Arcticibacter tournemirensis: one gene and its partners. Each later gene encodes a partner of the first gene's protein in a complex. Links are inferred from orthologs where the notes say so. Each region holds a gene or a part of one and is shown in the gene's direction. Other genes may lie near its edges. The genes, in order: BDE36_RS22970, smc and scpB.

The links.
Region 2: the proteins of BDE36_RS22970 (region 1) and smc are in contact, whole or in part, in a crystal structure (PDB 3ZGX), measured with the Bacillus subtilis proteins. The link is inferred for Arcticibacter tournemirensis from one-to-one orthologs.
Region 3: BDE36_RS22970 (region 1) and scpB share a complex: the UniProt entries of both Bacillus subtilis proteins name them as parts of the cohesin-like complex. The link is inferred for Arcticibacter tournemirensis from one-to-one orthologs.

The regions. Positions count from the first base shown.
Region 1 is NZ_VFPL01000002.1:344,672-347,795, forward strand. What follows is about bases 90-3,056. They hold BDE36_RS22970 (segregation and condensation protein A), read left to right. Parts: upstream 90-1,175; coding sequence 1,176-1,937; downstream 1,938-3,056. Other genes in these bases: dxs (1-deoxy-D-xylulose-5-phosphate synthase), read right to left, coding at 90-927; glyA (serine hydroxymethyltransferase), read left to right, coding at 1,957-3,056. In the rest of the region: more of dxs, read right to left, coding at 1-89; more of glyA, read left to right, coding at 3,057-3,124. UniProt on the Bacillus subtilis protein: Participates in chromosomal partition during cell division. May act via the formation of a condensin-like complex containing Smc and ScpB that pull DNA away from mid-cell into both cell halves.
Region 2 is NZ_VFPL01000001.1:4,398,630-4,402,937, forward strand. What follows is about bases 67-4,217. They hold smc (chromosome segregation protein SMC), read left to right. Parts: upstream 67-462; coding sequence 463-4,017; downstream 4,018-4,217. Other genes in these bases: BDE36_RS18430 (hypothetical protein), read right to left, coding at 67-231; BDE36_RS18440 (M20/M25/M40 family metallo-hydrolase), read left to right, coding at 4,096-4,217. Outside these bases: more of BDE36_RS18430, read right to left, coding at 1-66; more of BDE36_RS18440, read left to right, coding at 4,218-4,308. UniProt on the Bacillus subtilis protein: Required for chromosome condensation and partitioning.
Region 3 is NZ_VFPL01000001.1:2,144,985-2,148,037, reverse strand. The notes cover bases 117-3,012. They hold scpB (SMC-Scp complex subunit ScpB), read left to right. Parts: upstream 117-1,232; coding sequence 1,233-1,793; downstream 1,794-3,012. Other genes in these bases: BDE36_RS09065 (GNAT family N-acetyltransferase), read left to right, coding at 2,247-3,012; BDE36_RS09070 (hypothetical protein), read left to right, coding at 1,918-2,112; BDE36_RS09080 (sensor histidine kinase), read left to right, coding at 117-969. Also shown: more of BDE36_RS09080, read left to right, coding at 1-116; more of BDE36_RS09065, read left to right, coding at 3,013-3,053. UniProt on the Bacillus subtilis protein: Participates in chromosomal partition during cell division. May act via the formation of a condensin-like complex containing Smc and ScpA that pull DNA away from mid-cell into both cell halves.

The DNA.
Region 1 (3,124 bases):
GTCGAAAAGTCCCGGTGCGTGCCATTTGGTCTGATCCTTTTCCGCAAGAGCAAAACCTTTACCTTTAACGGTTACGCAGTGTAGCAGCTTGGGTCCCGGAATGTTGCGAAGGTCTTTTAAGACTTTGACCAATTGCTTTACATCATGTCCGTCTATTGGGCCGAAATAACGGAAATTAAGAGCTTCGAAAAGATTGCTCTCCTTCAGTAAAGTTCCCTTGATGCTTTTTTCTATTTTCTTGACTACCTGAAGGGCATTCGGGCCTAGTTCGGAAAGCTTTGCAAGCACATGCCCGATATCATCACGGAACCGGTTATACTGCCTGGAAGTTGTGATAGCAGTAAGGTACTCTTTCAAGGCACCTACGTTTGGATCTATAGACATACAGTTATCATTGAGTATCACCAAAAGATTGGAGTTCTCGATGCCTGCATGATTAAGCGCTTCAAATGCCAGCCCTGCCGTCATTGCGCCGTCGCCAATCACTGCAACATGCTGCCTGTCTTTTTCGCCGTTATGATTCGAAGCTACGGCCATCCCTAATGCAGCCGATATCGAAGTAGAAGAATGCCCTACACCAAACGTGTCATATTCGCTTTCACCGCGCTTAGGAAAGCCGCTGATTCCTTTATATACTCTATTAGTATGAAAAACAGAACGCCGCCCCGTCAGAATTTTATGACCGTAAGCCTGATGGCCTACATCCCAAACGAGCTGGTCGTATGGAGTATTGAGAACGTAGTGCAAGGCCACCGACAGCTCTACAACGCCAAGGCTGGCACCAAAGTGACCTCCATTTACAGAAACCACGTCAATAATATACTGACGCAATTCTTTGCAAAGTCGTTCCAGATCGGCCTCACTAAGTTTCTTTAAATCAGATGGGTAGTTAATGTTTTCTAACAGTTCGCCCGCCTTTACTTCCATACTGTAGCAGCGTAAAATTTAAAACCACAAAGTAACTCAATAATATTTAGAAAATATTGTTTGCTACTCTTTTATTTAATATTCCTGTTACAAAATCAATATACGAATAATTTCCGTGCTTGAGAAGCAGCTTTTCTACCATTCAAACTATCTGAACCGGTAATAATCACAGTAAAATGTCAGCTTATCTCAATGCCTTCGAAGAACAGTTTTATAGATGAAATTAAATCTTTATTTTTGAGCCACTTGTGATACAGAATGATACTTTCGACATCAGACTACCCCAGTTTGAAGGCCCATTTGACCTCCTTCTGTTCTTTATTGAGCGGGATGAGCTTGATATTCATTCTATTCCGATAGCAAAGATCACCGACGATTTCCTCGCTTATATCCAACAAATGAACGCATTAAATATTGAACTCGCCAGTGAGTTCATTTTTGTTGCTGCTACTTTAATGCGTATCAAGGCAAGGATGCTACTTCCCAGACCAGATATGGATGAAAACGGGAACGAGATGGACCTGAAACGCGACCTTGTTCAAAAACTGTTAGAATATAAAAAGTTTAAAGCAGTTTCGGAAGAGTTTCGAATACTTGAGGACATGCGGTTTAAACAAGAAAAACGGGGAAATATAGCATCGGATCTTGAACTTATTGCTGAAACCTCCGAGCCGGGTGAAGAACTCTCAACTATAGGGTTATACCGCCTGATGCTCATCTATGATAAAGCAATATCCCGATATAAACAGCGTAGTACCGATGCTACGCATACCGTAGTACAGTATCCATATACTATCGAACAGCAGAAACGAATCATTTCTGAAATGCTCAGGCTTAATAAAAAAATGGATTTTTCAGAGATCGTAAAAAATTCGGAGAATAGAGTACATTTTATATACAACTTCCTTGCAGTTCTGGAAATGCTGCAGCAACAGCTGATATCCATACAGACAGGTCTTGGATTTAATAACTTTTGGGTAACAGAAAAACCGGAACCGGCATTTGAATAATTTTAACAATCAAATACTAATGAACAAAGACAACGTTGTTTTTAAACTCATCGAACAAGAGCAGGAACGCCAGGAAAGCGGCATTGAATTAATTGCATCAGAGAATTTTGTAAGCAAACAAGTAATGGAAGCCGCCGGATCGGTGCTTACAAACAAGTATGCAGAGGGTTTGCCCGGCAAACGTTATTATGGAGGTTGTGAAATAGTTGATGAGGTTGAAACTATAGCTATAGAACGTGCGAAAAAATTATTTGGCGCTGAGTGGGCAAACGTGCAGCCACATGCCGGCGCACAGGCAAACTCCGCAGTTTTTCTTGCACTCCTGAAGCCGGGCGATAAAATCCTCGGATTTGACCTTTCGCATGGAGGTCACCTAACGCATGGCTCTGCAGTAAATTCATCAGGCAAACTTTACTCTCCTCACTTTTATGGCGTAAGTAAAGAAACGGGCTTGATTGATTATAAGAAACTCGAAGAAGTTGCTTTAACTGAAAAGCCTAAACTGATTATATGCGGTGCATCGGCATACTCAAGAGAATGGGATTATAAATTCATTAGGGAAGTGGCTGATAAGGTAGGCGCGCTTGTACTTGCCGATATTTCTCATCCCGCAGGATTGATTGCGAAGGGACTTTTGGACAATCCTCTTCCGCATTGCCACGTAGTTACCACCACTACTCACAAGACACTCAGGGGGCCGCGGGGAGGTATGATCATGCTGGGCAAAGATTTCGAAAATCCTTTCGGGCTCAAAACTCCCAAGGGAGAGACCCGTATGATGTCATCGCTGCTTGATATGGCGGTATTTCCTGGTACGCAGGGCGGGCCGCTCGAGCACATCATTGCAGCAAAGGCTGTAGCTTTCGGCGAAGCACTGAGTGATGAATACGGAGAATACGCGCTTCAGGTGAAAAAGAATGCTGCAGCAATGGCAAAAGCGCTTACCGAAAGAGACTATCAAATTATTTCGGGCGGCACAGATAATCATCTGATGCTGATAGATCTGAGAAATAAAAATATAACTGGGAAAGTGGCCGAAGCTGCCCTTCAGCAGGCGCATATTACCGTGAACAAAAACATGGTTCCATTTGATGATAAGTCACCTTTCATTACCTCAGGGATACGTGTTGGTACTGCGGCAATAACTACCAGGGGTCTTAAGGAAGAGCATATGGTAAAAATCGTTG
Region 2 (4,308 bases), on another replicon or contig:
AGCAGGTATCGAAGGACTTTGAGGCCAGGAGACAACCGGTCTGTGTGGTGGCATAGAAGGACGCGGCTCGGATACTTGCTTTTTCTGAGGATTAGAAGTCTCATCAGCTTCGCTCTGTTTTGTTGGAAGAGAAGGATTTCGCTTACGCGCTTTCTCCTGTTCCTCTTGAAAATTGCTGTAAAGCTTATATGCAGCAATGATTATACCAATAACGAAAGGCAAATACTCCATCTGTTAAAGTTAGTGGTTTCTATTGATAGATGAAAGAAGTTATTTTTTGTTGGGGAGATTGGTTGAAGACTATATGGTCAGATACTGTCTTACGTTTTGTACTCATAATAAACCGGCCTTAATCCTATTTTTATTCGTGCGTGTGTAGCATCAAAAACTTCATGTACATTTGCCTGGTTATTTTGACAACCAATAGGTTATAATAAAAGGGGAAAGAGAACAAAACTAAGGATGCAATTAACGAAGCTGGAGATTAAGGGCTTTAAGAGCTTTGGCGACAAAATCACTATAAATTTTAATGAAGGGATTACGGCTATTGCCGGACCTAATGGCTGCGGAAAATCTAATGTGGTAGATGCTATCCGCTGGGTGCTTGGCGAACAGAGCACGAAGGCGCTGCGTTCCGAAAAAATGGAGAACATCATTTTTAACGGCACCAAAACGCGCAAGCCATCACAGCTTGCAGAGGTTTCGTTAACCTTCGACAATACAAAGAACATCCTCCCTACCGAGTTCGCGCATGTTACCATTACCCGTAAGTTATACCGCAGCGGAGAAAGCGAGTACCGGCTGAATGATGTTCATTGCCGGCTTAAAGACATTACAGATCTCTTTCTCGACACTGGTATCGGATCTGACTCCTACTCTATTATTGAGTTGAAAATGATCGACGAGATCATTGCGAACAAAGAAGGTTCAAGGCGAGCTTTATTTGAGGAGTCGTCGGGAATTTCGAAATATAAGCTTCGGAAAAAGCAGACGTTTAATAAGCTGAAAGATACGGAGGCTGACCTGAGCCGGGTTGAAGACCTGCTGTTTGAAATAGAGAAGAATCTCAAAACACTCGAAAACCAGGCTAAAAAAGCAGAACGGTATTACAAGCTTAAAGAACAGTACCAGTCCCTCAGCGTGACACTTGCTTCGTTCCGGATTACGGGCTTCAGGGAATCATTGGAGAAGCTTGATGAGCAGGAGGAGCGTCACAACGTCGAAAAAAGCGGTATCATTGCAGAAATCGATAAGCTAGAAGCGGCCCTTCAGCAATTTAAGACCGAAAATATCACAAAAGAGAAAAACTTGTCGGCCCAGCAGAAGGCGGCTAATGAGTTTACTTCAAAAATACGTGCTTACGAGAGCGAAAAAAAGATTAAGAATGAACAGCTGCGTTTTTTGCAGGATAAGGAAAAACGTCTGAGTGAGGAACTCGACAAGGATAAAAATCAGCTGAATCATGTTATCTACAACATTAAGCGGCTGAATGAAGAACATCTTCAGGAGAGCGAAAAGCTAAACGCCATCAGCTCCGGCCTTTCAGAAAAGAAAGCCGAGCTGGATGAAATGCGCTTGCAGCAACAATCCTCCAAAACGGCTCTTGACAGTTTTGTAAAGCAAAACAATGAACTGCAGAACGAGGTCTATAAGGTCGAAAAGGACCTGACGGTCTTGAATATTCAGAAGGATGCTCTTTTGCAGGAAAGCAGGCGCAATATCGCAGATACAGAATCGAAAGAAACGGAGCTGAACGAGTTCAATAAAGCGATATCCGAACTCGACAACAAGCTGAAGATCAAAAAGGAAGAGCTTGAGGCAGCTCAGATGTACGAGGATGATCTGGAACTGCAGATCAAGTCGACCGACGAACAGCTAAACAGACATAAGGAACAACTGTCGGCAGAAAGCCGAAAGCTTGACGCCAAACAGAATGAATATAACCTGACAAAATCGCTTGTAGACAACCTTGAAGGATTCCCTGAATCAATACGGTTTCTGAAGAAGAACACGGGATGGGCAAAACAGGCTCCTCTCCTGTCGGATGTTCTTTTCTGTAAGGAAGAGTACCGTATCGCGATTGAGAACTACCTGGAGCCTGTGATGAACCACTATGTGGTGGAGACTCATGCGGAGGCCGTTCAGGCCATACGGCTGCTCAGCGACTCATCCAAGGGCAGGGCAAACTTCTTTATTCTTGCAGCCCTGGACGCAGGGCCTGAGCCTTCGGCGCTTGATATGGTGGGAAGCAACCTTATTCCTGCCCTCAGCATCATAGATGTTGAAGAAAAATACAGCAGGCTTTGCCGTCAGCTCCTCAGAAATGTATTTATTCTGACTACCGGCGATGAGGAAGAGCTAGGCAGCATTCTTCCTGATAAAAACGTCGTTATCCTCAGTGGCAGCGGTAAGTTTATTAAAAGCCGTATTACCATGGCTGGCGGCTCTGTGGGACTCTTTGAAGGCAAGCGTATCGGCCGGGCGAAGAATCTTGAGAACCTTGCCAAAGAGATCAGGGCTCTTGAAAATAAGATCAGTGTGCTCAAAACTTCAATCGAGCAAGAGGTTCAGAAGTCGGGCACCTTGCGATCGAGTTCAAAAAAGGAAGAAATACGGTTATTACAGCAGGATACAAACCGGCTGAATAACGAACTTATATCCCTGCAAACGCGACAGGAGCAGTATACTACATTTATTCAGAACAGCCAAAACCGTAAGCAGGATATTGAACAAAAGATCCGGTCGCTGAACGAAGAGCTTGAGAAAGCCGGTCCTGAGCTAAACCGGCTAAAAGATAAAAAGCAGGAAATGAGCAACATGCTTGCTGAAAAACAGCAGGCTTATCACGAACTTGCGGAGCTGGTAACAGAACGGGCAACAGCCTGGAACCAGGAGAACATCCGCTTCCATCAGCAGCAAAATAAAGTTTCAGGAATAGAGAAAGACCTGGACTACCGCGACAGCCAGCAGCAGGGACTCGATACCAGAATCGCCACCAACGGCACAGAACTCGAAAAAACCCGGTCGGAGATCAACGAAACACTGCAGCATGTGGATCATTCGGATGAAGATCTGATAGCCATGTATGTTCAGAAAGAAGAGTTTGAAAAGGGCGTACGTGAAGCTGAACAGGAGTATTATCAATCGAGAGGTGTGATAACAGAAACGGAAAATGCTGTTTCTGCATTGCGGCGTAAAAAGGAACAGTCGGAACTGATCGGAAACGAGCTGAAGGAGAAAAAGACGAGTCTGCGGCTGGAACTGAACGCGTTGAAAGAAAGACTGTCGATAGAGTTTTCGATTGATATTGCCGACCTTCTTGACGCGGAGATCCCTGAAGGAGAGAATGAAACCGACCTTAAGGAAAGAACTGATAAGCTTAAACGCCAGCTGGATGACTTCGGCGCTATCAACTCGATGGCTATGGAGGCTTATAAGGAAATGAACGAGCGCTATTCCTTTATTCAGGGGCAGAAAAAGGACCTGCTGGAGGCAAAGGCTTCGCTGATGGAGACAATCAGGGAGATAGACGACAGCGCGAAGAGCAAATTCATGGATGCCTTTTTGCAGGTCCGGGATCACTTCATCCGCGTGTTCCGTTCGCTCTTCAACGAAGAGGACAGCTGTGACCTGATACTCTCTGATCCCGAGAATCCTCTCGAGTCGGACATCGATATCATTGCACGCCCCAAGGGGAAACGCCCTCTGTCTATAAATCAGCTCTCGGGAGGAGAAAAGACATTAACGGCAACAGCCCTGCTCTTTTCGCTATACCTGCTAAAACCGGCTCCTTTCTGTATTTTCGATGAGGTAGATGCACCGCTGGATGATACGAACATCGACAAGTTCAATAATATTATCCGTAAATTCTCCTCTGAATCGCAGTTTATAGTGGTGTCGCATAACAAACGTACTATAGCGAGTACAGACATCGTTTATGGTGTAACTATGGTTGAGCAGGGTATCTCGCGGGTTGTGGCGGTGGATTTGAGGGAATATCCGGCAGAGGTGAGTTGAGAGTTTAAAGTGGAGTTGAGAGTTTAAAGTGAAGAGTGGAAAGTTATAGGTTATAAGTCTGTTAAAAGTATTGATTGTATGATCAGGAGTCTGGTTATTCTGGGTATTCTTCTTTCTGCTTGTTTTGCGGGCAGATGCCAGTCTTTATTAAATGATGTTAAAGAGCTGTCCTCTGATAAATATCAGGGCAGAAAAACGGCGACTGAGGGTAACCGGATGGCTGCAGAATATATCGTCAAGCGTTTTAAAGCTATTGGGTTAAAAAGCTATAATAGTAGTTTTAAGCATTCA
Region 3 (3,053 bases), on another replicon or contig:
ACCGTCAACTATATAGCCTTAGATTACAGTCATCCCTCTCACATTCTTTATGGGTACAAGCTCAATCACGATTCCAGATGGTTTGAAACCCAGGGGAATACATTAGAATTTGGGTCCCTGGAGCCAGGAAAGTATCTTCTCGAAATCAGAGCAAAGGGTTTGGATACAAAATGGGGCGCCCCTGTTAAAATACAATTTACAGTGTACCCTCCATTTTGGAAAACATGGTGGTTTATCCTGCTTTCCGGTTTGGTTTTTGCCACCCTCCTGTTTTTCCTGATCCGTTATTATTTCAGGACCAAGCAGACTGAAGAAAAGGAAAAGCTGATTACTAAAACACGTATAATTTCTTTGGAGCAACAAGCATTGCAGGCGATGATGAATCCTCATTTTATCTTTAATGTAATGAATTCCATACAGTATTTTATTAACACAAAGGAAAATACCATGGCGAACCAGGTACTAACTGGTTTTGCCCGCCTCATCCGGAAGAACCTGGATATATGCAATAAGAGCTATATAAGCGTTGAAGAAGAGGTGAGCTATCTCGCCCTTTATCTCTCATTAGAAAAAATGAGATTCGGCGAAAAGATGAATTATAGTATAGACGTCGATAAGGAAATAGATCACCAGCAAATGTATATTCCATCTATGCTATTACAGCCGTATGTTGAGAACGCGATATGGCATGGCATCATGCCTAAAGATAGTCCTGGGACCATCAAAATATCCATCCGGAAACGGAATGACGAGCTAAACATAGAAATAGCGGACGACGGCGTTGGGATAGAGAATTCAAAAAAGCTTAAAACCGGCGATCATATTAGCAGGGGAATGCGGTTAACCGAGCAGCGGGTACTTTTGTTAAATAAATTCAAACGCGAACAAATCAAAATAGACGTAAGCCAGGTTCCTTCGGGCGGAACAAAAGTGCAGATTTGCATCCCTCTTAAACCGTTTACTAATTAATACGTACCGGATACTCAATACAGAAGTATCGAAATAGTAATTACCGTAATATTGTAATGTGTATCTGCAATTTTAAGGATTAAAAATATTTTATCTAAGTGTGTGTTTAGCGGCTGAAGCTTCCCAAAAGTTTCACCGCTTTTTTTTTGTTCTATCCCTTTTAAAAGAAGAGGGGAACGGGAGCGTTTTTGGCACGAAGTGCTACATTTATATTCTGTTTCTGAAAACACTTCTGAAAATTTATATAAGTTTGCCGCTGAAAAGTGGAAGATATAAGATTAAATATAGAAGCGCTCGTATTCGCTTCTGAACAAAGCTTGCCTGTTAAAGAAATCCAGGCTGTCATACATTCGGGACTTGGAATTGATATCAGCGAGGAGGATATTATTGCTCATTTAAAGGCAATAAAAGAGAAATACGATGGCAACGACTTTGCGATTACGCTGGTTGAGCTCAATGAAGGATATCAGTTCCTGACAAAGCCGGCCCATCATGTGCTGATTCATCAGCTTCAGATTCAACGATCTAAAAAGAAGCTCAGTCAGGCAGCGCTGGAAACTTTGGCTATAATTGCATACAGGCAGCCAGTAACAAAACTGGAGATTGAGCAGATAAGGGGCGTTAATTGCGACTATACACTTCAGAAACTTCTCGAAAAGGAGCTTATCTCTATCACCGGAAAAGCAGAAGCTGCCGGAAAGCCGCTGTTATACGGAACAAGCGCTTTATTTATGGATTATTTTGGAATAAAGAACAATTCAGAATTACCTCAATTAAAGGACATTACGTCGGAAGCTAATGAAATAGGAGAAAAATCTGAATAATTTCATCTTCTCCGTTTCAGTCAAATTGAATTTCTGTTATTTTTGATGCAACGAAAAATAAAATAACATTCAATATTAAATTCTTTTTATTTTTATAGAAGCTTAACCGAATACTTTATTTAAAATGAAAACGCCAAAAAAGAAGCCTGGAACGAGTAAGAGCACAGTAAGCGGCGCTAAAAGTTCTAACATTAAGCCTGCGGATTCAAGAGCGAATAAACGCTTTGCAGATGATGACGATGATGACTTTGACGAACCGTTGGAAGATCTGGGAGAATTCAATGATTTTAATGAGTATGACGACGACGACGAGTATTGATATTAAAAAGTTCGTCCGGTAAGCATTCACAATCTGAATGCTTTTTTATTCTCAGCGATTTAACGCGGGAAACATTGGCATTGGTATTGGATGTTCACGGCAAATAAACAGCCTTGACATCATATTGCTATTTTATGATTATTACTGAAGTAAGGGACAAGAAAACAATAAAGGAATTTTTAAATGTTGCACGGGTAATATACAAAGGAGATCCCGCCTGGGTTTGTCCTCTGGATACCGATATCGAAAACGTTTTCAACCCTGCTAAGAACAATTTTCATAAACATGGGGTGATCACCCGGTGGATTGCCAAAGATGATTCAGGAACCCTTATCGGACGTATAGCAGCCTTTATTAACTACAATAAAGCAGATTCATTTGCCCAGCCTACAGGAGGCATTGGCTTCTTCGAATGTATAAACGATGAAGCAACTGCATTTGCCCTCTTTAATACCGCTAAAGATTGGTTGCAGCAACATGGCATGCAAGCGATGGATGGCCCTATCAACTTTGGCGAAAACGATACATTTTGGGGTTTACTTGTAGAGGGATTCACACAGCCATCGTATGGAATGAATTACAATCCCCCATACTACAAAAAGCTATTTGACAGCTATGGCTTTTTTACATTATACGAGCAGATCACCAACCATCTTGACGTAAATAAGCCGTTTCCTGAACGCTTTACCAAAATTGCTCAATGGGTAATAAAAAAGCCGGGATACCGATTTGAACATCTTAAAGTACAGGAAATCGATCGCTTTGCAGCCGATTTCATGGAAATATATAATGACGCATGGGAAGACTTTGACAACTTTGTACCTATCCGTAAAGAAACCATAGGAGAAGCCTTCAATAAAATGAAGATACTCATGGATGAAAATTTGATATGGTTTTCTTACGTCAATAACGAACCGGCATCCTTTGTAATTATATTGCCT